DNA from 3 places in the Pseudarthrobacter sp. HLT1-7 genome. Region 1 is predicted to be linked to each of the others. Evidence: riboswitches for the same ligand, from Rfam matches in the RefSeq annotation. Region 1 holds a riboswitch; each other region holds the start of a gene.

Region 1 (7,798 bases):
CGGCCAGCAGGACGGTGTCCGGGCCCTGGAAGCCCGGGATCAGCCCGGCCGCGACGCCGGCCGGATCCGGCGGGCTGATGAAGAGCCCGGCCAGGAAGCCGATGCTGATGATGCCGAGGAGGAAGATGATGACGAATTCGAAGGGCCGCTGCCGGTTTTTCGCCTGCACCGCCAGCAGGAGCATGGATACCGCGCCGACGATCACGGCCCCGAGCGGGAGCGGCAGTCCGAAGAGCAGGTACAGGGCGATGGACCCGCCGACGACCTCGGCCAGGTCGGTGGCCGCGGCCACGATTTCGGCCTGGACCCAGAAGGCGCGGCGCCAGACGGGCCTGAGGCGTTCGCCGAGGATTTCCGGCAGGCTCTTGCCGGTGACGATACCGAGCTTCGCGGACTGGTACTGGACCAGCACGGCCATGACGTTGGCGGCCACCAGGACCCAGACCAGGAGGTAGCCGTACTGGGCACCGGCGGTGAGGTTTGCCGCGACGTTGCCGGGATCCACGTAGGCAATCGAGGCCACGAACGCCGGGCCCAGCAGGCCAAGCAGGGCCCGGCGGGCGCCTGGTTTCCGCCCGGGACGCACCTTCGGCGCCGATGGTTGGTGTCCGGTTACTTCCAGCACGGCGGGCCCCTCTGGATCGGTTGGTCAGCTGGTCCGCCGTGAGAATGGTCGGTTTGCCAGCCATGACGCCCGGTGTGGGCTGGCGGTGCGGCCCACGCCATTGTTTGTAGATACCTGCAACAAGTTGTTAGGCCTACCGAAACGATAATCCTCTGCGCGGGTAACGCGCAATCCGGCCGGAAAGAGCGCAGCGGTTACGAGACGACGTCGTCAGGCCCGGAATGCGCGCCACGTCTGGGCCAGGTAGGGGAGCCGCAGCAGCTCTCCGGGCCCGTGGCCCAGCTGCCCGTGCAGGTACCAGTCGAGATTGACCAGCACCTTGGTCCGGGTCGGCTCCGAGGCCTTCAGATAGTAACTGCGGGACTTAGCCAGCGCCAGGATGTCCGCGGTTGTGACCGGGTCCTCCCAGCGGGTCAGGTGGCTCTCCAGACCGGTGAATTCCGGACCCAGCGGCGGCGTGAAATGCGGTTTGTGGACATCCCCGGCGTGCATGATCCGGGAGAGCCGGTGGACCCACGGGACCGAGGTGTCCAGCTGGTTCCAGATCAGGCCCAGGACGCCGTGCGGGCGCAGGATCCTGGCGAGCTCCTTGCTGGCCGGGAGCGGATCGCACCAGTGCCAGGCCTGGGCGACAGTGACCAGATCGAAGGCTTCGCCCGGCAATCCTGTGTGTTCGGCGGTGCCGGTGACGGCGGAGACGGCCGGGAGCATCCGGCGCAGCTGGTCCAGCATGCCGGCGGACGGATCCACTGCCACGGTGTGCAGCCCGCGTGCGACCAGCAGGGCGGTGAACTTTCCGGTGCCGGCGCCGATATCCGCAGCGTCCTGCGCCCCGGCCGGGATCAGCCAGTCGGCCGACTCTGCGGGATAGCCGGGGCGGACCCGCTGGTAGTGTTCGCCGCCGTCCTGGAAGCTCTGCCCGAGCTCCTGGCGGCGCTCGCGGTCCAGTTTGGGGCCGCCGCGTGTCACGTGCGATCTCCTTCGGCCAGATCCGGATGGTACCTTTCGAATTTACCGCACGCTGCGGAGGAGCGTTTCCAGCCCAGACCGCTAGCTCGGGCCGCTAGTGGTCATTTTCCCCGGGTCGTCGGGGTCAGGCTGGACCGGGTCCTTCACCTGCCGGGGGACATGCCCATTCTTCGCACCCGGGACTGGGCAAAATGGCACTATGTCCGCCCGCTGGCCCCGGGGCGGGGCATGTCCCTGAGCCCGGCCATCCCACACTCCCGGATCCGGACCCCCGACGAACTAACCAAAATGTCCGCTAACCCAGGCCGCAGGGTGCCGCCCCGGCGGTGCCGGGCGTGTTGGGCGCCCACTGCGGGTAGCTGCGGGAGTCGTTGGCCGGCACCCAGCGGCCGGCATCCACCACATAGTCCCAGCCCAGTCCGTTCTGCCGCAGTTCCTCCAGCCCTGCCAGCAGCCGCTGGGCATCCTCCAGCCGGGAGCCGACGCCGAAGCTGGCCCGCAGCGAGCCTGAGGGCAGCCCGAGCCGGCGGAGCAGCGGATGCGCGCAGAAGCGGCCGTCACGCAGGCCGATGCCGTGCTCCGCGGACAGGTACGCGGCCACCAGGCCGGCGTCGTAGCCCGCCACGGAGAAGTTGACGACGCCGATGCTGCCGCTTCCCGGCCCGCCGCCGTCAGGCCCGCCGTCGTCAAGGCCGGAGTCGGAGAAGATCCGGTGGACGGTGACGCCGTCGATCCGCTGGAGCCCCTCGACCAGGAACGACCGGATGGTGTTCTCGTGGGCCTGCCACTGCTCCGGATCCAGGGCAGCGATCACCTGGGTGGCCCGGGCAAGGGTTGCGGCGCCCAGAACATTGGGGGAGCCGCCCTCGTGGCGGGCCGGCCCGGTGGTCCAGCTGACCGTATCGAGCCGGGCGTCCTGCACCGCTCCGCCGCCGGCCAGGTGCGGGGTGCCGGCGTCCAGCCAGTCCGGCCGGCCCACCAGGACGCCGGCGCCGAACGGCGCGTAGAGCTTGTGGCCGGAGAAGGCGAGGTAGTCGACGTCGTCCGCGGCGATGTCGATCCTGCGGTGCGGGGCCAGCTGGGCGGCGTCGACCACGATCCGGGCGCCGAACTCGTGGGCCAGCGCTGCCAACGCGCGGATCGGCAGGATTTCCCCGGTGACGTTGGAGGCACCCGTCACGGCGAGCAGGCTGACACCGCCGTGGGACAGTTCCCCGCGGAGCCGCTCCAGTGTGGCGGCCACGGTGGGGGCGGCCACAACGCTGCGGTGCGGGACGGCCTGCCACGGCAGCAGGTTGGCGTGGTGTTCGATGTCGAGGAAGAGCACCTCGCCGGTGTGTACGCCGCCGGCGACCGGCAGGCAACCGGCGAGCAGGTTCAGCGAGTCGGTGGTGTTCCGGGTGAAGATCACGGAGTCTTCCGGGCGTCCGCCCACGAACTCGCGGACGATCGTCCGGGCGTTCTCGTACACTGACGTGCTGATCTGGGAGGCGTAGCCGGCACCGCGGTGGACGCTAGCGTAGTAAGGCAGGATCTCGTTCAGGTAGGCCGAAACGACGGACAGCGCGGGGGCGGAGGCGCCGTAGTCCAGATTGGCGTAGCGGACGTGGCCGCCCTGGATCAGCGGCGCCTGGATCTCGGCGCCGGTGACCGCCGAGAGCGGCTGGCGGGCGACGGCGAACGCGTCGTCCGGGCGCCCGGCGTCGGCACCGGCGGCTGCACCGGGGTGGATTCCGGGGTGGATTCCGGGGGCAAATCCGGAGCTGGCAGGAAAAGTGGCAGTCGTCATGGGACCTCGCTCGAAAAGGGACCCCATGTGCCGGGGATCCGCGCTTGCCGGGTCCGTTCCGGACCGGCCAGGTCGTCACCCGGGGCACCCCGCCGCGAAGGGAGGGTTGCCGGCCAGCAAACCGGGGTTTAGCGCTGGCACTCGTGACCTGCTTCGAGCCTAGGACATCCGCGTCGGCGGCGGAAAGGGAGGGCATCAATGTGAAGAGCATTGTTACGCGCCAGGGCCCGCCGACGCTACGAAGCCGCCGTGTCCGGTTCTGTCGCTTCACAGCGCGGCTGATTTAGCCAGGCCAGCCTCCCGCTGCCGGGCGGGCGGGGACTGGTGGGCTGAACGCTGATGCCGAACAGGGCATCCAGCGCCGCCGTGTAGTCGTCCCGGCGGCCGGCCGCCGCCAGTTCCCTGGCGCGGACCGTCGGGATATGGAGCAAACGCCGGACAACGCGCCGCAGGGCAAAGTTCACCTCGTCAGCCGGGGCGCCGCAGCCATGTTGCTTCCGGACCCGCTCCATCTCGGCTTCGAGAACCTCCTGGATGTGCCGGCGCAGCGCCACGACAGCGGTGTCGACGGCGCGGATTTCCTCGTGCTCCTCGAAATGACGCGCGGCCTGCCGAACCAGCGCCCGGGCGAGGTGAAGTGCCTCAATGTCTGCCGAAGGGGCGGCGAGCTGCACGGACGCCAGAGTGATCAGTTCAACGCCTGACAGATCGGCCACCTGTGGATCGAAGTCGTGGCTGGGGGCGAGATCAATCACAGTGACGGCACGTCCCGCATCCTCCCGCCAGTCCGCCAGAGTGGCAGCACTGATGCGTGCCCCAGCCCCGCTGCAGCCAACGATGACGTCTGCCCGGGCAATGGCCGGGGGTAACTCCCGGGCCGTCAGCGCCTTGCCTCCCCGGGCCGCGACAAATTCATCCGAGCGGCCCGACTGCGAGAAAACGGAAATCGTTGTACACCCCCTGGATCTGAGGATCTCTGCAACGCATGAGGCATAGGCTCCAGTGCCGAATAGGACCACCGAGGTGTTGGCGAGGGCCCGTTGCCCGGATCCGGCGGCGATGTCAAGCGCCACAGACGCAATGGACCTGCCGGCGCTGCTTAGCGCGGTCCGGGCACCAACGTTCTTCGCCGTGCGGGAGGCTCCCTGGAATAGTCGGACCAAACGTCCGCTGGCGGTACCGGCAACTTGTGCTTCGGTAAGGGACCGGCGGACCTGGCCGGCAACTTCGCGTTCGCCCACAACAGAGGAATCCAGGCCGGCGGCGACGGCAAAGAGATGCTCGGCCGCAGTGGATCCTTGGTGGTCTTCGAACAGCGCCGTGAGCTGTTGGACGGCCAGTCCGGTGCAGCGGCCGACAGAACCGAGGGCAGCGGAGCGGGCGGCCGCCACCTCGGTGCCGGAGAAAACTTCGCAGTAGATTTCAAACCGATTGCACGTCGACAGAACCACCGATCCGGTCACGGCGGAACTGCTGGCCAGGAGGTGAGCGGCCAGGTCCGATGAACCGGCGTGCAGCCGGGCGGCCACCTCAATGTCGAGATCCCGGTACTTCGCTGCTAGCACCAGCAGGATCGGTCCGGCCGCGTCGTCCCGGGGACCGGAATCCATGGTTTCAAAAGATGCCGGCATGGCTGCAATCCTCCCGGTAGGTGTCCAGACCACCTCGCTCCGGCCGCGGAGCCCGCCGCCGCAGCCAGAGTCCTACAGGTACCTATGGGAATCCTTGGGTCGCCGGACCGCCAGGGAAGCGCAGCAGCCGGCGCCGTTATAGCAGGTCGTCTAGTCCCGGGTTGAGGCGCCTGAGCACCTCGGAGTGCAGGATCGAGTTGGTGGCCAGGGCGTTGCCGCCGAACGGGCCATCTTCCCCCTCGAGGGAGGTGAAGCGGCCGCCCGCCTCGGTGACAATGGGGACCAGCGCGGCCATGTCGTAGAGGTTCAGCTCGGGCTCGCACGCGATGTCGACAGCGCCTTCCGCCACGAGGCAGTAGGACCAGAAGTCGCCGTAGGCGCGGGTGCGCCAGACCTCCTCGGTGAGGCCGAGGAATTCATCCAGGTTTCCCCGCTGCTTCCAGCCGCCCAGGCTCGAGTAGGACAGTGAGGCATCCGAGAGCTCAGAGACGTTGGAGACCTTCAGTCGGGTCGCGGCGGCCAGCGAGCGGCCCATGTACGCACCAGCGCCCTTGGCGGCCCACCAGCGCTTGCCCAGCGCCGGGGCGCTGACGACGCCGACAACCGGCTCGCCCTCGTCCACGAGAGCGATCAGGGTAGCCCAGACGGGGACGCCGCGGACGAAGTTCTTGGTCCCGTCGATCGGGTCGATGATCCAGCGCCGCGAGCCGTGGCCGGAGCTGCCAAACTCCTCGCCCAGCACAGCGTCGCGGGGTCGGGAGCGGGAGAGCTGGCCGCGGATGGCTTCCTCGACGGACTTATCGGCATCGGTGACCGGCGTCAGGTCCGGCTTCGTCTCGATCCGAAGGTCGAGCGCCTTGAAGCGGCTCATGGTCTGGGAATCTACGGAATCTGCCAGTACATGGGCAAGGCGCAGGTCATCGTTGTAGCTCGAAGCGGGTTGACTCATGGTTCCAAGCTACCGCCAAAGCGGCCGGCCGGCCGGGAGGCTGCGTCGCTGCGCCACGGGAAGCGGGACAGCCGGGCGCAACCGACACGTCAGGAGACGGTGCCCAGTTCCTTGACGTCCTGCGCTTCCATCCGCGGGTCGGTGCCCAGCAGCCGGCGCAGCGAGGTCAGCCGGGCGGGGCCTGACGGGCCGGCATGTCCCCCCGCTACCCAGGCGTCGACACCGCAGTTGACGGCGCTGGTGTTGTGCTTGCAGCCCCGCTCGCAGCGGTCGGTGCCGGGTTCCAGATCCGGGAAGGAACGCAGGATCCGGTCCGGGTCCACATGGGCCAGGCCGAAGGAACGGATGCCGGGGGTGTCGATGATCCAGCTGCCGGACGGTGCATCGTTGACCTTGAGGGCCAGCGCCGAGGAGGAGGTGTGCCGGCCGCGCCCGGTCACGGCGTTGACGCCGCCGGTGGCGCGCTCGGCCCCGGTCAGGGCGTTGACCATGGTGGATTTGCCGACGCCGGAATGGCCCAGCATCACCGTGACCTTCCCGTCGAGGTAGTCGCGCAACTGTGAGACGGCGTCCTTGTCGAGCCGCGCCGAGAGCCCGTCGTCCGAGCGGGCGTCGATTCCGGAGGCGGCAGAATCCGCCGTCTTGGAAATGATCACCGGGAACGCGAGGTGCTGATAGTTGGACAGCAGCCCGGCGGGATCCTTGACGTCGGCCTTGGTGACGAGCAGCAGGGGAGAAATGCCGGCGTCGTAGGCGGCCACGAGGGCACGGTCGATGAAACCGGTCCGGGGTTCAGGGTTGGCGGCCGCCACCACGATCACCAGTTGGTCGGCATTGGCGACGACGGCGCGTTCGATCGGATCGGTGTCGTCCGCGCTGCGCCGTAGCAGGGTTTTGCGGTCCTGGATCCTGACCAGCCGGGCCAGGGTGTCCGGCTCGCCGCTGACGTCCCCCACAAGGGAGACGAAGTCGCCGGCCACCACAGGGTTGCGGCGCAGTTCCCGGGCGCGGGCGGCGATGATCTTGCGTTCCTCGCCGGTGCCCTCGCCGACGACGGCGGTGTAGCGTCCGCGGTCGACGGTGATGATCCGGCCGGTGACTGCATCGTCGTAGCTGGGCCGGTCCTTCGTGCGGGGGCGTGAGCCCTTCTTATTGGGGCGGATCCGGACATCGGACTCATCCCAGGAGTCAGTGCTGCGTGCCACTGGCGGCGTCCATTTCTGCAGCGGCTGCGTCCGCCGGGGGTGCGTCCGGCGGGGCGGGCGTCCCGGCAGAGGACTGGGCCAGCATGGCTTCCCACAACCGGGGGAAGTCCGGCATGGTCTTGGCTGTGGTGGCGATGTCCTCGACCTCGATGCCGGCTACGGCCAGTCCCAGGATGGCGCCGGCGGTGGCCATCCGGTGGTCCGCATAGCTGTGGACGGCGCCGCCGTGCAGCGGAGCGGGCCGGATGATAAGGCCGTCGGACGTCTCTTCGGCGTCGCCGCCGAGGCGGTTGATCTCGGTCACCAGTGCGGCGAGCCGGTCCGTTTCGTGGCCGCGGAGGTGGGCAATTCCGCTCAGCTGGGAGGATCCGGAAGCCAGGGCACAAAGGGCAGCCACGGTGGGCGCGAGTTCGCTGGTTCCATCGAAGTGGGCGCCCTTGATCTCCGGGCCGCCGGTGACGGTCAGGATGCCGTCCTCCAGCGTAACGGTGGCTCCCATGGTGGTGAGAATGCTGCGCCAGAGGTCCCCCACCTGGGTGGTCCCGGCGGGCCAGCCCGGGATCCGGACCGTGCCGCGGGTTGCCAGGGCCGCCGCGAGGAAGGGGCCGGCGTTGGAGAGATCCTGTTCGA
Region 2 (7,798 bases), on a different contig from region 1:
CTGGCCCCGGTCAACCACATCGACGGCAGGGAAATCGGCACCCCGGAATTGCGCAGGCAGCTCACGGCCGAGCTCAACGCGCTCTACGCCACCATCGAATGACCACGATTTAGAGCAACGCGGGGTCACATAGCGCCCATCCGGCGGCCCGGGATGGGCCGTAGGTGACCCCGCGTTGCCCCATGCTTTCGGTTCCGGATTGTCCGGCCTGCGGCCCCGCGCCCGGAGCCGCTCCGCCGCCCTGCCAGGACGCTGAGCTCCTTCACCAGAGCGGCCAGCAGCGCGAGACCGCGGTATACGGCATAGACCGGGAGAAGCGGGAACACCCACACCTGGCGCAGCTTCCCCCACGAGCCGTTGATCACCAGCTCCAGCGCCGCGACTCCCAGCGTCGCGGAAACCGCCACGCCGCCCAGCACCGTCCAGGCATCTGCTCCGAGCCGGCCATAGCCCAGCGACACCAGACAGGCCAAAGTGAGCAGGCCCGCGAGCTGGAGCACGGGCACAAAGACGGTGACCAACAGCGCCGCCATGAGGCTGTCACCGAGGGCGCGCCGCCGCAGGTCCCCTATCGCGGACTTGTGGATCCACAGGGACTGCAGAAGCGACCGTTCGCGGCGGACCTGGTGGCTCCAGAGCGCGCCCATATTCGACGGCCCCGCCTTCTGGATCAGGGCGCGCGGTGCAAATACAACCCGGTACCCGGCCTGGCGCACCCGCCAGCCCAGCTCAAGGTCACCCTCCGCCGTGTCTTCGCGGAATGGTCCCACCTCGGCAATGACGGTGTGGCGCACAGCTGTCATTCCCCCGGACATGGTGGGGAGGCCGCCGGTCACCGACTGTGCGCGCCAGGTGGTGCCGCTGCCCAGCCGGCGGATGAGGTCCAGGACCCGGGCCGGACCCGACGTCGGCTCCGTTGTCCCCTCGCTGCCGCGGACCGCCCCGGTGCGCTGGTCCTCGAAGCCTTGAAGCATCCGGTCGATGGTGCGCGGGGTCACGGCCGCGTCCGCGGCCAGGAACATGAGGATCTCCCCCGTGGCGTAACGGATGCCCAGGTTCAGGGCGCTACCCGTGCCGGCATGGGCCTGCGCCGTGACGACGATCCGTCCGTCCTGCGCGGCGAACCCCGCCATCAGCTCGGCGGTGTTGTCGGTGGAGCCGTCGTCCACGAGGATCAGCTCGTACCGCTCATACCTGCTCGCCTGGACGGACCGGACGCAGTTCGCAATCACTGCCGCCTCGCTGTGCGCCGGAACAATGATGGACACCGTGGGCCACCGGGCCCAGAGGCCGGGCGGGCCGCTGCGCCGTCGGCGGGTGGCCCGGACCTCGAACCAGGCCGCAAGTGCCAGGGTAAGGACTCGTGCCAGCCCGAGGGCCAGGACCGGCAGCCCGAGGGCCATCAGCCAGGTGTGCTCCGCCGCCACGGCCGGCTCAGCCCAGCGTTTTTGCGTAGACAGCCGGGCACCGCCGGAAGGACGCAGGGTTGAACGACGGGAGGAGGAAAGTAGCCAGAACCGCGTCGAGCAGCTCGGGCGCGGACGCGCTGCTGGCCCCAAAATGTGCACTCACGCCAAGCACCACCGGGGCCGCATCGGCACGGCACCGGATATCGACGTCCACGGGCCCGGTCAGGCCGAGCACGCGGACGGCAGCCAGGGCCAGCCTGCCGATCCCGGCGGCTTCGCCTGCCGCCACCCGCCGGCCGGAATCCCCGCTTCCGAAGTCTGTGCTTCCGGAGTCTGTACTTCCGGAGTCCCCGCCTCCGGAGCCCGGGCTGCGCGGCCCGGTCTGCTCGACGACGACGGCGATTGGCGCCATGACGTTGTGCACGGGTGTGCCGAAGACCATGGCGAGGTACGACGTTCCCGGTATGAACTCCTGGACGATCTGGCCGTCCGGCAAAAGTCCCCAGTCCACCGCGCCGGCTTCGGCCAAAACTTGAACACCGTGACCGGCCTGGGCCGACCTCGGCTTCAGGACGACGGGACCGCCCAGTGCCGCCAGGGACGCCGGAGCGGCGGCGAAGTCGCTGGCCACGCCGAACCGGGGAACGGGGATCCCGGCCGCGTGCAGCGTCCAGGCTGTGAAGAGCCGGTCGTTGGCGAGGGCGACCGGGCCAGGGTCGGCGACGATGAGCCGGATGCCCTCGGCGAACCCGGCGCGGGCTGCGGCCAGGTGCGGAAGTTCCTCGCTGAGCGTGGGAATGACCACATTGAGGGATCGTGCGTCGATGAGCCGGCGGAGCGCAGGGACCCAGTCCGGATCACCAGGCGGCGGGATACGGACGGTCTCGGCGCCGTCGGGGCCCTGAACGTCGCGGTTGTCGGCGCCGAGAACGGGAATTCCCCGGGCCGACAACTGCGCAGCGACGGCGCGGCCGGCTGCGCTGCCTACTCCGGTGACCAATATGCGTGGACCCATGGTTCCCCCTCCACTGCGTCCCGCCGCTGCCGGTTCTTCGGCAGCGGCGGTTCACAGGCATCTGAGACCTTGCCGGCCATGCGGCCGGACCTGTCCTCCCAGTAGACCGGCCACCGGCCGGGAGCACACGAGTGGCCACTACTTGCAACGCCCGCCCCGGCACCACTGCCGTCCGGCGCAGCTACCTGCTTCTCGAGGGACCACCATGAGGTCACGGACCGGTCCGGTTACTAAACATGACGACGACGGCGGTGCGGGCCGGCGTCGTAAGTGTTACGTTTTTGGGGAGTAATGAGACCCGGCGCCAAGCCCTGACTGGCCGGTCGGCAACCCTCCCTTTCGCGGCGGGGTGCCTCAGGTGAATACTCGGCATATCGACCATTCGAGCTGCAAGCGTGAAAGAAGGAGATCCGTCGTGACTGACGCGTCCGCCCCCGCCGTGCCAAGCACAGCACCCGCCCCGTCCCCCGCGGCAACTGCCGCGACTGCCGCAACCGCCGCAACCGAAGAGGAAAAGCTGGCCTACCGCCTGTTCACCGGCCCAGACGACCGCGCTTTCTGCGAGCGCGTCTCCGCTGCCCTGGCCGAGGGCTATGTGTTGCACGGAAGCCCCTCCGCTACCGTCAACGGCAGCAGCGTCATTGTTGTCCAGGCTGTGGTGCTGCCGGCAGCAATCGCCAGCGCGGACGCCGCCGTCGCCAGCGCTGTCGAGGATCTGGACAGCGACGGTTTCGGCTACGAAGAGACCATCGAGGGCCACGCGTGAGGTACGCCGGGGACCTCAGCCCGCAGGAAGCCTGGGCCAGGCTTGAGGCGGGCGCGCTCCTGGTGGACGTCCGCACCGAGGATGAATGGGCCCACATCGGCGTCCCGGACACCGCATCCGCGAACGGCACCCGGAACGCCCCGCTGTTCATCCAGTGGAACCTGGCCGGCGGTATCCCCAACAGACAGTTCGTGGACCAGCTGAAACAGCAGGCACCCGAAGGTCACGGCATCGAACTGATATTTCTCTGCCGTTCCGGCGTGCGCTCCATCGCCGCCGCGGAGGCCGCCACCGAGGCCGGTTTCACCTCGTACAACGTCCTCGAAGGTTTCGAGGGCGAACCGGACCGGCACGGCGGACGGACAGTCAACGGCTGGAAGAACCGGGGCCTGCCCACCATCCGCGGAAAGCACTAGGTGACCTTCAATCCCGACGCCGCCGGCTGGGGTCCCGGCACGCAGGCCGTCCGCGGCGGACTCGACCGCACCGGCTTCCAGGAAACCACCGAGCCGATCTTCCTTAACTCCGGTTTCGTCTACGAATCAGCCGCCGCAGCGGAACGCGCCTTCACCGGCGAGGACGAGCGCTTCGTCTACTCCCGCTACGGCAACCCCTCTGTGGCGACCTTCCAGGAACGGCTCCGGCTGCTCGAAGGCACCGAGGCGTGCTTTGCGACGGCGTCCGGGATGTCCGCGGTGTTCACCGCTCTCGGCGCGCTGCTGGCGGCGGGCGACCGTGTGGTGGCCGCCCGCTCACTTTTCGGCTCCTGCTTCGTGATCCTCAACGAGATCCTGCCGCGCTGGGGCGTGGAGACGGTCTTCGTGGACGGCCCGGACCTGGCACAATGGCAGGCCGCGCTGGCCGAGCCGACGACGGCGGTCTTCTTCGAGTCGCCGTCGAACCCGATGCAGGAAATCGTGGACATCGCCGCCGTGAGCGAACTGGCACACGCAGCCGGCGCCACGGTCGTCGTCGACAATGTCTTTGCCACTCCCCTGCTGCAGCGCTGCGGGGAGCTCGGCGCGGACGTGATCGTCTACTCCGGCACCAAACACATAGACGGCCAGGGCCGGGTGCTCGGCGGCGCCATCCTGGGTACCAGGGAATTCATCGGGGGCCCGGTCAAGCAGCTCATGCGCCACACCGGCCCGGCGCTCTCCGCGTTCAACGCCTGGGTGCTGACCAAGGGTCTGGAAACCATGGCCCTGCGGGTGAACCACTCCGCGGCGTCGGCCCTGCGGCTGGCCGAATGGCTCGAGGGACAGCCCGCGGTGAGCTGGGTGAAGTACCCGCTGCTGAAATCGCACCCGCAGTACGGGCTGGCCGCGAAGCAGATGAAGGCCGGCGGCACGGTGCTCACGCTTGAGCTCTCGCCGTCGCCGGGCCGCACCGCCAAGGACGCCGCGTTCGCCCTGCTGGACGGGCTGCGCATCATCGATATCTCCAACAACCTGGGCGACGCGAAGTCCCTCATCACCCACCCCGCCACAACAACACACCGTGCCATGGGCCCGGATGGCCGTGCGGCGATCGGGCTTAGCGACGGCGTCGTGCGGCTCTCCGTGGGACTGGAAGACAGCGATGACCTGATCAGCGACCTCGGCCAGGCGCTCAAGAAGGTCTAGCGGGCATTCTCGTTAGTTCGTCGGGGGTCCGGGCGCGGTGGCCGGACTCTGGGACATGCCCCGCGCCGGAGCCAGCAGATGGACATAGTGCCATTGTGCCCGGTCCCGGGTGCGAACAATGGGCATGTCCCGCTGGACTGGACACCGACCCGAAGGGACATGCCCCGCGCCGGAGCCAGCGGATGGACAAAGTGCCATTATGACCAGTCCCGGGTGCGAACAATGGGCATGTCCCGCTGCGCTGTTCGGCCCGGCGATGTCAGGCCCGGCGCACCCGGCCCAGGGCCGGGGCCTGTTCCGCGGGATCCCCGGTCCCGGCCCCCTCGCCGGTCAGCTGCACGGCCCGGGCCACGACGGCGGCGAGTCCACCGTGCGCGAACGGCCGGCGCTGCAGCTGGGAACCGGTCCCTTCACTGAGGATCCGCGCGATGCCCGCCCGGACCTGCTCGAGCTCGCCCTGCTCCGCCAGCACGGGGGCCAGATAGTCCACGAGGGCCTGGACGACGTCCGGCGCCGGGGCGGGGGTGAAGGTGCCGAAGTCCAGCAGCTGCCCGCGCAGCCCGCAATTGCTGGCCTGCCAGGCCGCCATCCGCAGCAGCAGCGTCGGCACCGGGGCGGGTTCGACGCCGTCGGCCCATTCCCGGGCGGCCGATTCCACCAGCGCGCGCACCAGCACGGCGAGCAGCGCCGCGTCCCTGGCCCGGAGGCACACATCCGCGACCCGGACCTCCACGGTGGGATGGTGCCGGCAGAGCCTCGCGTCGAAGTAGATCATCCCCTCGTCCAGCAGCACGCCGCTGTCCACGAGCCTGGTCACTAACCGCCGGTAGACCGGCAGGCTGCCGAAGATCATGGTAGGCCCCGAGCCCGGCCAGCGGTTCCACGCCTGCGTGCGGTAGCTTTCAAAGCCTGTCTCCGCGCCGTTCCAGTAGGGCGAGTTCGCGCTGAGGGCTATCAGCACGGCCAGCTTGTCGCGGATCCGGTCCATCACCGCCACGCCCTCCTCCGGCGACTCCACGAGGGTATGGACGTGGAAGCCGCAGGTCAGCTGGTTCCGGACGATCACCCCGAAACGCTCCTGCATGGCGATGTAGCGCGGTTTGGGCGTGGTGTGGGTCGCGGATCGCCGGGGCGAGGTGGCCAGGGCCGCGACGCGGGCGCCGTGTTCCCGGGCGGCCTGGTCTGCCAGGGCGCGGCCCTGCAGGACCTGCCGCAAGAGTGCGGCGTAGTCCAGGCACGGCTGCGTCCGGGTTTCAATCTGTTCAAGTTTGAGCTCGAAGCTGAAGCCGGCGTCCTCATGGACCGGAGTCCTGGGCACACCGGCGGCCACCTCCCGGCCGGTGTCCGGCCCTGGCGGGACCAGCGTGGGCAGCATAACGTCGGCCAGGGCAAGGGGCATCCCCGTTCCCGGGTCGACGATCAGCAGTTCTTCCTCCACACCGAAGGTGCGCATGCATCTATTGTGCGTCAGGACCGGCCCAAGCGCGCTACCCCAACGCGGGGTCACTCCGCGCCCATGCCGGGCCGCCGGACGGGCGCGATGTGACCCCGCGTTGCTTTGGTCAGTGGGGCGCCGCGGGTCAGTCCTGGAAGTACTCGATCTTCGCGCCGATGGTGTTCAGCCGCTCGGCCAGGTCTTCGTAGCCGCGCTCGATCACGTAGATGTTCCGCAGTTCGGAGACGCCGCGGGCAGCGAGCATCGCCAGCAGCAGGCAGGCGGCGGGGCGGAGCGCGGGCGGGCAGCCCACCTCGGCCGCGCGCCACTTGGTGGGGCCGTTGACGTAGATCCGGTGCGGGTCCAGCAGCTGCACCTGGGCGCCGAGCTTGTTCAGTTCGGTGAGGTAGATCGCGCGGTTGTCGTAGACCCAGTCGTGGATCATCGTCTGGCCCGTGGCATTGGCTGCGATGACCGCGAAGAACGGCAGGTTATCGATGTTCAGGCCGGGGAACGGCATGGGGTGGATCTTGTCCTCCGGCGCGTGCAGTGCAGACGGCTTGGTGGTGACGTCCACCAGCCTGGTGCGGCCGTTGCGGGCCAGGTACTCGCCGGAGACCTCAAGCCGCTGGCCCATCTGCTCCAGCGTCGCGAGTTCGATTTCCATGAACTCGATGGGGACGCGGCGGATGGTGACTTCCGAGTCCGTCACAATGCCAGCCGTGATGAGGCTCATCGCCTCGATCGGGTCCTCGGACGGGAAGTACTCGATGTCGACCTCGATCGAGGGCCGGCCGGTGATCTTCAGGGTGGTGGTTCCCACACCGTCGATCTGCACACCGAGCATCTGCAGGTAGAAGCAGAGGTCCTGGACCATATAGTTGGGGCTGGCGTTGCGGATGATCGTGGTGCCGCAGCGGTGGGCGGCGGCCATGATGGCGTTCTCCGTGACGGTGTCACCGCGTTCGCCGAGCACGAAGGAGCGGTCAAGTCCGTCCGACGGCGGTGCCTGCACCGCGTAGAAGCCGGACTTGGCGTCCACGCTCAGGCCGAACTGGCGCAGCGCCTGCATGTGCGGCTGCACGGTGCGGGTGCCGAGGTCGCAGCCGCCCGCGTAGGGCAGCCGGTATTCGCTGGATTCGTCCAGCAAGGGACCCAGCAGCATAATTACGCTGCGGGTACGGCGGGCAGCTTCCACGTCCATGGAGCCGAGGTCCAGGACGGCGGGGCGGCGGATCTGCAGATCGCTGGCGTTGAGCCAGGTGCATTCGACGCCGATGCTGGTCAGCACCTCCACGATCCGGTTGACCTCTTCGATCCGGGCCAGCCGGCGCAGCGTCGTGGTGCCGCGGTTGATCAGGCTGGCGCAAAGCAGGGCGACGCCGGCGTTCTTGCTGCTGTTGACGTCGACGGCGCCGGAGAGGCTGCGGCCGCCCTCCACCCGGAGGTGGGTCATGGCCGGGCGGCCCACCTTGACGATGGTGCGGCCGAAGATGGTCTCGAGCCGCTGGATCATTTTCAGGCTCAGATTCTGCTTGCCCTGTTCCA
Region 3 (7,798 bases), on a different contig from region 1:
GAGGATGCCGATCTGCTTCCAGACGAGTTCGCGGCCGTCGGGGAACTTGCGGTTGCCGTTGACGGCGGCGCGGCCGAGCCGTTCCTCAAACGGTGCCAGGTCCTTGACCTCGACGCACCAGCCCATCCACCCGCCACCCGCCTCGGAGCGCGCACGGACGGCCTGGCCGAAAGGGGCCTTGTCGGATGCAGGGTGGTTCAGGACCTCGACAACCTCGAGGTACTTGTGTCCCGCGAGCGGGATAATCATGTTGCGGGTCCCGAATCGGGGGTGTACTCCGCCCTTCACGGCTTCGACGCCGAGGGCAGACGCAATTCGTTCGGTGGTGGCAGCCAAGCCATCTTGTTCACAGGCGTAAGAGACGTGATCCATGCGCATGCCCTCATCTTGGCACTTTGTGATCCGGCTCTCTGCTTAGGGTCCCCTAACCGAAATGGCGTGTCGCGTGATGCGGCCTGTCGACGCGGACTTCCGCCGTCATCACTCTCCCGGAAGGCGCCCCATCCGGCGCACAGCTTCATCTTCGTCACAAAGCTAGCCACGCCCGGTGAACGTTTCCTAGACTGAGCCCAGGTCATGAGTGCCAGCAGATAGCCCCGGCTTGCTGGCCGGCAACCCTCGTTTCGCGGTGGGGTGCCCCGGGTGAAGACCTGGCCGTCCGGCGCCCGCCGGAGGGCAAGCGCGGCGCCTGCGCCGCTCGGGGCCGATGAGCCCCGGGGCGGACAGTGCCCGGTCCTTTGAGGAGCATCCCAATGTCCAAAGCCTGGTCCTTCGAAACCCGCCAGATCCACGCCGGCCAGGAGCCGGACAGCGCCACCGGCGCGCGGGCGCTGCCCATCTACCAGACGACGTCGTTCGTGTTTCCCAGCGCCGAAAGCGCCGCGAACCGCTTCGCCCTCGCCGAGCTCGCCCCGATCTACACCCGGATCGGCAACCCCACCCAGGACGCCGTGGAGCAGAGGGTGGCGAGCCTGGAAGGCGGCCTCGCGGCGCTGCTCCTGAGCTCCGGCCAGGCCGCCGAGACCCTGGCGATCCTCAACGTGGCCGAGGCAGGCGACCATGTTGTGGCAAGCCCCAGCCTCTACGGCGGCACCTACAACCTGCTGGCGCACACACTGAAGAAGTTCGGCATCTCCGTGACCTTTGTGGAGGACCCGGACAACCTGCAGCAGTGGCGCGATGCCGTCCGGCCCAACACCAAGCTGTTCTTCGGCGAAGTGGTCTCCAACCCCCGCCAGGACGTGCTGGACATCGAGGGCATTTCGACGGCCGCCCACGACGCCGGTGTGCCGCTGATCGTGGACAACACCCTGTCAACCCCCTACCTGATCCGCCCGATCGAGTGGGGCGCCGACATTGTGGTCCACTCCGCCACCAAGTACCTCGGCGGCCACGGCACCGCGATCGCCGGCGTGATCGTGGACTCCGGCAACTTCGACTTCGGCAAGGATCCGGAACGGTTCCCCGGCTTCAACACCCCCGATCCCAGCTACAACGGCCTCGTGTACGCCCGGGACCTCGACAAGGACGGCGCCCTCGGCGCCAACCTTTCCTACATCCTCAAGGCCCGCGTCCAGCTCCTGCGCGACCTCGGCTCGGCGGTGTCGCCGTTCAACGCCTTCCTCATCGCGCAGGGCATCGAGACCCTGAGCCTGCGCGTCGAGCGGCACGTCGCCAACGCCACCACGGTGGCCGGATGGCTTGAGGCACGGCACGACGTCGAATCCGTCGCCTACGCGGGGCTGCCGTCCAGCCCCTGGTACGAGCGCGGCCGCAAGTACGGGCCCAAGGGCACCGGCGCCGTCGTTGCGTTCAACATCGCCGGGGGAGCGGAGGCCGGAAAGCGCTTCGTCGATGCCCTCGAACTGCACTCCCATGTGGCGAACATCGGCGACGTGCGCTCGCTGGTGATCCACCCGGCGTCGACCACCCACAGCCAGCTGACGCCGGAACAGCAGGCGATAGCCGGCGTGACCCCGGGTCTGGTGCGGCTGTCCGTGGGCCTGGAACACATCGATGACATCCTCGAGGACCTCGACGCCGGATTCCGCGCGGCCAAGAGCGCCTGAGCACCGCCGCTCCCGGCGTGCCGCCGCTGGAAATTCGGGCGCTTGAGCTTAGGGGCGCTTGAAATTCGGAGCGCGCGACGCCGGAAGTCATACGGTCGTCACAATCTTCGCCACAACGGCGCCTCCTTTCGTAAACTCAATGAAGGTCATGAGTGCCAGTGACAGCCCCGGCTTGCTGGCCGGCAACCCTCCTTTCGCGGCGGGGTGCCCCGGGTGAAGACCTGGCCCGCCGGTCAGCTGACGGCGGGCAAGCGCGACGTTAGGTCCTCACATGAGCATTGCCGTCACCCGCAAGGGTGTACCCGGGAACAAGACCCCCCATAACCCAGCTGCCTCGCCGGAAACGGAAAGGCCGGAAACCAGAAGCCCGGAACCCGCGCGTCCGGAAACAGCCCGTTCCGAAGGAGTCCCGGACGGGACCGTGCAATACCTCCGGATCGGGGACCTCGAGCTCGAATCCGGCTCGACGCTGCCGGACGTCACCCTCGCCTACGAGACGTGGGGGACCCTCACCCCGGACGGCTCCAACGCGGTGCTGATCGAACATGCACTGACCGGGGACACCCACGTCACCCGCGGCGCCGGCGAGGAACCGGGCTGGTGGGAGCAGCTCGCCGGCCCCGGCGCCCCGGTGGACACGGACACGTACTTTGCTGTCTCCGTCAACATCCTCGGCGGCTGCTACGGCTCCACCGGACCGTCCTCGCCTGCGCCGGACGGCAAACCCTGGGGCTCACGCTTCCCGCTGGTCACGCTGCGGGACACCACCGCGGCCGAGGCCAGGCTGGCCGACGCCCTCGGCATCCGCTGCTGGCACGCCGTCCTGGGCGGCTCCCTCGGCGGCGCACGCGCCCTTGAGTGGGCCGTCAGCTACCCGGAGCGGGTCCGGCGCTGCGCCGTGATTTCCATCGGCGCCAGCAGTACCGCCGAGCAGATTGCCTTCGCCCAGGCCCAGACTCTCGCCATCCGACAGGACCCCAACTTCAGGGGCGGGGACTACTACGGCGGTCCGGAACCGGAAGCTGGCCTGGCCTTGGCGCGCCGGATCGCGCACATCACCTACCGCTCCGCCGCGGAACTGGACGGCCGCTTCGGCCGGAACGCCCAGGCGTCCGAGACCCCGCTGGAAGCCGGTTCCCTGGCTGGCCGCGGACGCTACCAGGTGGAGAGTTACCTCGACCACCAGGGCAACAAACTGGTCCGCCGCTTCGACGCAAACAGCTACATCGCCATCACCGAGGCGCTGATGAGCCACGACGTCAGCCGCGGCCGCGGGGCACTCGAGGAGGCGCTGGCTCCGGCCACGGCGGACTTCCTGATCGCGGCTGTCGACTCGGACCGGCTGTACTTCCCGTCCCAGTCCCGGGCCCTCGCCGACGCATTGCCGGGCGAGGTTGCGGTGCACACCATCGAGGCGCCGATCGGCCATGACGGCTTCCTCACCGAGATCGGCCAGCTCAGCGGCCAGCTCCGGCAGAACTTCTTCGGCTAGTGTGCATTTTCGTTTGTACGTCGGGGGTTCAGGCAGCGCCAGGACGTTTTAGCGCCGGGGGACATGCCCATTCTTTGCCCCCGGGACTGGGCACAATGACTCTATGCCCACCTGCCGGCCCGGGCGCGGGGCATGACCAGCCCAGCGGGCAGCTCCCGTCCGGCGGGCATTTTCGTTGACCTGGCCGGACGTAGGTGGCCGTTGGCGCCGCTCCTTCCCGGTTACCTGCCGCCACTGCTCCTGTCGGCCCGGGGAAGGCCCGGATTCCCGCGGGCTTGTGGCGCCGGGCGCCGAAGTAACTGGGCAGGAACGTCGCGGCCTGTCGCGTTGGGCTGGTCCGGTCAGGCGTTGGGCTGGTCCGGCGGCGTGGAATCTGGCGTCGCCGCGGGAGGACATGCCCATTCTTCGCACCCGGGACCGAGCACAATGACACTATGTCCACCCGCGCACCCCGGCGCGGGGCATGTCCCAGCGCTGTGCCCTCCCAGCCCCCGTTACCCCCGGGCCAAGACCCCCGACGAACTAACGAAAATGTCCACTAGCCGCTCTTCGGCTCTTGTACTGCCGGACCGGCTGCGGTCCGGGCGCGGTGGCCGGGCTCAGGGACATGCCCCGCGCAGGGGCCAGCGGGCGGACATAGCGTCATTATGCCCAGTCCCGGGTGCGAAGATTGGGCATGTCCCCCCGTTACCGGCACAAAATGGTCCAGGTCCGGCCCGGAACTTCCTCTGCTGCAGATACGCCGGTAGGCTCACGGCGCATGACAACGATCGATGAACAGGGCCGTACGGAACCTCCCGTCGCGGCAGGCGAGGCCGCTACGCTGCTGGGATTCCTTGACTACCAGCGAGCCACCCTCGAGTGGAAGTGCGCCGGCCTGGATGCCGCCGGCCTTGACGCGAAGACCGCCGCCTCGACCATGACCCTGGGCGGCCTGCTGAAGCACATGGCCTACGTCGAGGACAGCTGGTTCGCCTACTCCCTGTTCGGGCAGGACCGGCAGCCCCCGTGGAACACAGTGGACTGGACAGCGCACCCCGCCTGGGAGTTTGACTCAGCCGCCCTGGACTCAGGCGAAGCCCTCCGCGCACTCTGGCAGGGCGCCGTCGTACGCTCACGCTCCCTCGTGGCAGAGACCCTGGCCGGCGGCGGGCTGGACTCGCTGGCCCTGCGCACCTGGCCCGACGGCGGGGCGCCCAGCCTGCGCTGGATCGTCTGCCACATGATCGAGGAGTACGCGCGGCACAACGGCCATGCCGATCTCCTGCGCGAATCCGTGGACGGAAGTACCGGAGAATGAGGCACCTGTGTGCATTTTTGCAGATGGGCCCTGCACTAATGGCCGTTGAGGCCGCGGGCATGAGCGTCCATACTCGTTGAGAATGATGCCCGTGTCACACGTCACAGGTATTCTCTGTCCAGTGGTCCATAGGGTGTCGACGGAGACACCGAAGGAGTCGACATGACTACGCAAAATGCCGCCGCGAGGCGACCGGAAGAGCCCGACGTCAAGACGTCCGGCCTGAAGAAGGTTGTGACGGCCTCCATGGCCGGCACGGTCGTGGAATGGTATGAGTTCTTCCTCTACGCCTCCGCCGCCACCCTGGTCTTCGGCAAGCTGTTCTTCCCGAACTCCGGCACTGAGCTCGATGGCATCATTGCAGCCTTCGTGACCTATGCGGTTGGTTTCGTTGCCCGCCCCATCGGCGGCATCGTCTTCGGGCACTTCGGTGACAAGTTCGGCCGCAAGCAGCTGCTCCAGCTGAGCATCATCCTCGTCGGTGTCGCCACCTTCGCGATGGGCTGCCTGCCCACCTTCCAGCAGATCGGCTACTGGGCTCCGGCACTGCTGGTCTTCCTGCGGTTTGTCCAGGGCTTCGCCGTCGGCGGCGAATGGGGCGGCGCCGTCCTCCTCGTTGCCGAGCACAGCCCCAGCAAATCCCGCGGATTCTGGTCCAGCTGGCCGCAGTCGGCGGTTCCGATGGGCAACCTGCTCGCCACCGGTGTGCTTTTCACCCTCTCCTCCACGCTGTCCCCGGCTGACTTCCTCAGCTGGGGCTGGCGCGTGGCGTTCTGGCTCTCCGCCGTGATCGTGGTAGTCGGCTACTACATCCGCACCAAGGTCCAGGACGCCCCGATCTTCCTCGAGGCACGCAAAGAAGTTGTTGTGGAGAACAAGGGATACGGCGTCGCCGAGGTCTTCCGCCGCTACCCGCGCGGCGTCTTCACGGCCATGGGCCTGCGCTTCGCGGAGAACATCCTCTACTACCTTGTGGTCACCTTCTCCATTACCTACCTGAAGATCGTGGTCCAGACGGACACCTCGCGCATCCTGCTGCTCCTGCTGGTGGCGCACTTCGTCCACTTCTGTGCAGTGCCGCTGGTGGGCAAGCTCTCCGACGCTTACGGACGCAAGCCCGTCTACATGGCCGGCGCCATCCTCGGCGGGACCTGGGGCTTCTTCGCCTTCCCGATGATGGACACCAAGAACGACCTGATCATCCTCGCCGCCATCACCATCGGCCTCTTGTTCCACGCCCTCATGTACGCCGGCCAGCCGGCCATCATGGCCGAGATGTTCCCGACCCGGATGCGCTACTCCGGCGTCTCGCTCGGCTACCAGGTCACGTCAATCGTGGCCGGTTCGCTGGCTCCGATCATCGCGACCGCGCTGCTGAGCCAGTTCAAGTCCTCCACTCCGGTGGCCATCTACCTGCTCGGCGCCTGCATGGTCACGATGGTGGCAGTGTTCTTCCTCAAGGAAACCCGCGGCATCTCGCTTCACGACGTCGACGCCGCCGACGCCCGCGGCACCGCCGACCTCCTTGCCGCCGGCAAGAAGTAACAGGCAGAACAACGGCCCTTGTCCCCGCGCTGCGGGGGCAGGGGCCGTTGTTGTTGGCCGCCGGGCTCAGCCCAGCAGGACGTCCTGGCGCTCGGCGATCTCGGTTCGGATCGTGGCCAGCACAGCCAGTACCGGGGCCGAGCGCAGCGACTCCGAGCGTGCCACCGCCCAGATCGGCAGCTGGCGCTGGAAATCGTCCGGCAGTACGGGCAGGAAACCGGGGTTCCCGACCACCAGGAAGTTGGGCAGCAGCCCGATCCCGGCGCCGCGCCGCACGGCCTCGAGCTGGGCGAAAATGCTGGTGGCCTGGAAGCTGGACCGCGGCATGGGGAGCTGGGTGGAGCGGTGGCCGAGTTCCGCGACCTGCAGCGCCGATTCCACGTAGGAGACAAAGCCGTGCTGCCGGACGTCGTCGAGCGTCACCGGCAGTCCGCGTTCCTGCGCGTACTGCGGACTGGCGTAGAGCCGGAGGAAGTAGTTGGACAGGAAGATGGTCTGCGCGTTGCTGACGTCCATGTTGCCAACCACCACTTCGAGGTCCACGCCCGAGCGGTTCCGGCTGACCTTGCGGGTGGCGCTCAACATCTCGACGTTCAGAAGCGGGTGCTCCTGCTGCAGCCGGACCAGCGCCGGGGTGAGGAACTCGGCGCCGAAACCGTCCGGGGTGCTGATCCGGACCAGGCCGGAGAGCGCATCCCCGCTGTGGGCAATGCGGTTTGACAGCGCACCGAGGGTACCTTCAATTGCCTCGGCCGCAGTCACCGCCTGGCTGCCGAGCTCCGTCAGCTCCCAGCCGTGCGGGCTTCGCTCGAGGGTACGGCCGCCCAGCTGCTTGTCCAGGGCCAGGATCCGCCGGGAAATGGTGGTGTGCGTGGTGCCGAGAGTCTCCGCCACCGCGTTGAACCGGCCAAGCCGGGCAACGGTCAGCAGGATGAGCAGGTCATCCGGGCTCGGAAGCCGCCTTAAGTCCACAACCGTCCGCCTTCCGGAGTATGTGCATCGATGCACATACCATCTGTAGTTTTTCGTCTTGATTGCACTGTAACAGGGTGTGATGCTGGACACGGAACGTTCGGCGGAACGTCCGGCGAAACGGCCGGATTGTGCGGACGCGGACAAAGACCCACGAAGTACGCACGACAAAAAGCAAAGGAGCTTACGCCATGGCAGTAATCGCTTGGATTGGACTGGGGAACATGGGCGGGTCCATGTCGGTGAACCTCGCCAAGGCCGGCCACAACGTCCGCGGCTTCGACCTCAACGCCGAGGCCGTTGCTGCCGCTGTGGCCGGCGGCGTGAAGCCGGCCGCCAGTATCGCCGAAGCGGTCGACGGCGCAGACGTCGTGTTCACCATGCTGCCCAAGGGCGAGCACGCCCGCGCCGTGTACCTCG

The links. A riboswitch is a leader RNA that binds a small molecule or an ion and turns the genes downstream of it on or off. The one in region 1 is predicted to bind S-adenosylmethionine.
Region 2: it holds a riboswitch for S-adenosylmethionine, as region 1 does, so the genes downstream of both, AC50X6_RS12605 (DUF1737 domain-containing protein) here and AC50X6_RS04350 (aminotransferase class V-fold PLP-dependent enzyme) in region 1, are expected to answer to the same signal.
Region 3: it holds a riboswitch for S-adenosylmethionine, as region 1 does, so the genes downstream of both, metX (homoserine O-acetyltransferase MetX) here and AC50X6_RS04350 (aminotransferase class V-fold PLP-dependent enzyme) in region 1, are expected to answer to the same signal.

Annotation. Positions count from the first base shown of each region.
Region 1 covers NZ_JBWZCH010000003.1:142,380-150,177, reverse strand. The annotation lists gene AC50X6_RS04360 (Nramp family divalent metal transporter) at 1-625, opposite strand, end outside; gene AC50X6_RS04355 (class I SAM-dependent methyltransferase) at 836-1,594, opposite strand; gene AC50X6_RS04350 (aminotransferase class V-fold PLP-dependent enzyme) at 1,890-3,383, opposite strand; SAM riboswitch class IV at 3,419-3,532, opposite strand; gene AC50X6_RS04345 (glutamyl-tRNA reductase) at 3,620-5,014, opposite strand; gene hisN (histidinol-phosphatase) at 5,151-5,963, opposite strand; gene rsgA (ribosome small subunit-dependent GTPase A) at 6,053-7,168, opposite strand; gene aroA (3-phosphoshikimate 1-carboxyvinyltransferase) at 7,152-7,798, opposite strand, start outside.
Region 2 covers NZ_JBWZCH010000012.1:68,502-76,299, reverse strand. The annotation lists gene AC50X6_RS12620 (aminodeoxychorismate lyase) at 1-102, shown strand, start outside; gene AC50X6_RS12615 (glycosyltransferase family 2 protein) at 126-1,427, opposite strand; gene AC50X6_RS12610 (ATP-grasp domain-containing protein) at 1,435-2,424, opposite strand; SAM riboswitch class IV at 2,712-2,826, shown strand; gene AC50X6_RS12605 (DUF1737 domain-containing protein) at 2,942-3,190, shown strand; gene AC50X6_RS12600 (rhodanese-like domain-containing protein) at 3,187-3,606, shown strand; gene AC50X6_RS12595 (O-succinylhomoserine sulfhydrylase) at 3,607-4,815, shown strand; gene AC50X6_RS12590 (glutamate--cysteine ligase 2) at 5,075-6,268, opposite strand; gene AC50X6_RS12585 (UDP-N-acetylglucosamine 1-carboxyvinyltransferase) at 6,396-7,798, opposite strand, start outside.
Region 3 covers NZ_JBWZCH010000010.1:65,766-73,563, forward strand. The annotation lists gene AC50X6_RS11380 (VOC family protein) at 1-378, opposite strand, end outside; SAM riboswitch class IV at 573-688, shown strand; gene AC50X6_RS11385 (bifunctional o-acetylhomoserine/o-acetylserine sulfhydrylase) at 753-2,069, shown strand; SAM riboswitch class IV at 2,214-2,329, shown strand; gene metX (homoserine O-acetyltransferase MetX) at 2,341-3,561, shown strand; gene AC50X6_RS11395 (DinB family protein) at 4,322-4,861, shown strand; gene AC50X6_RS11400 (MFS transporter) at 5,024-6,406, shown strand; gene AC50X6_RS11405 (LysR family transcriptional regulator) at 6,473-7,378, opposite strand; gene mmsB (3-hydroxyisobutyrate dehydrogenase) at 7,570-7,798, shown strand, end outside.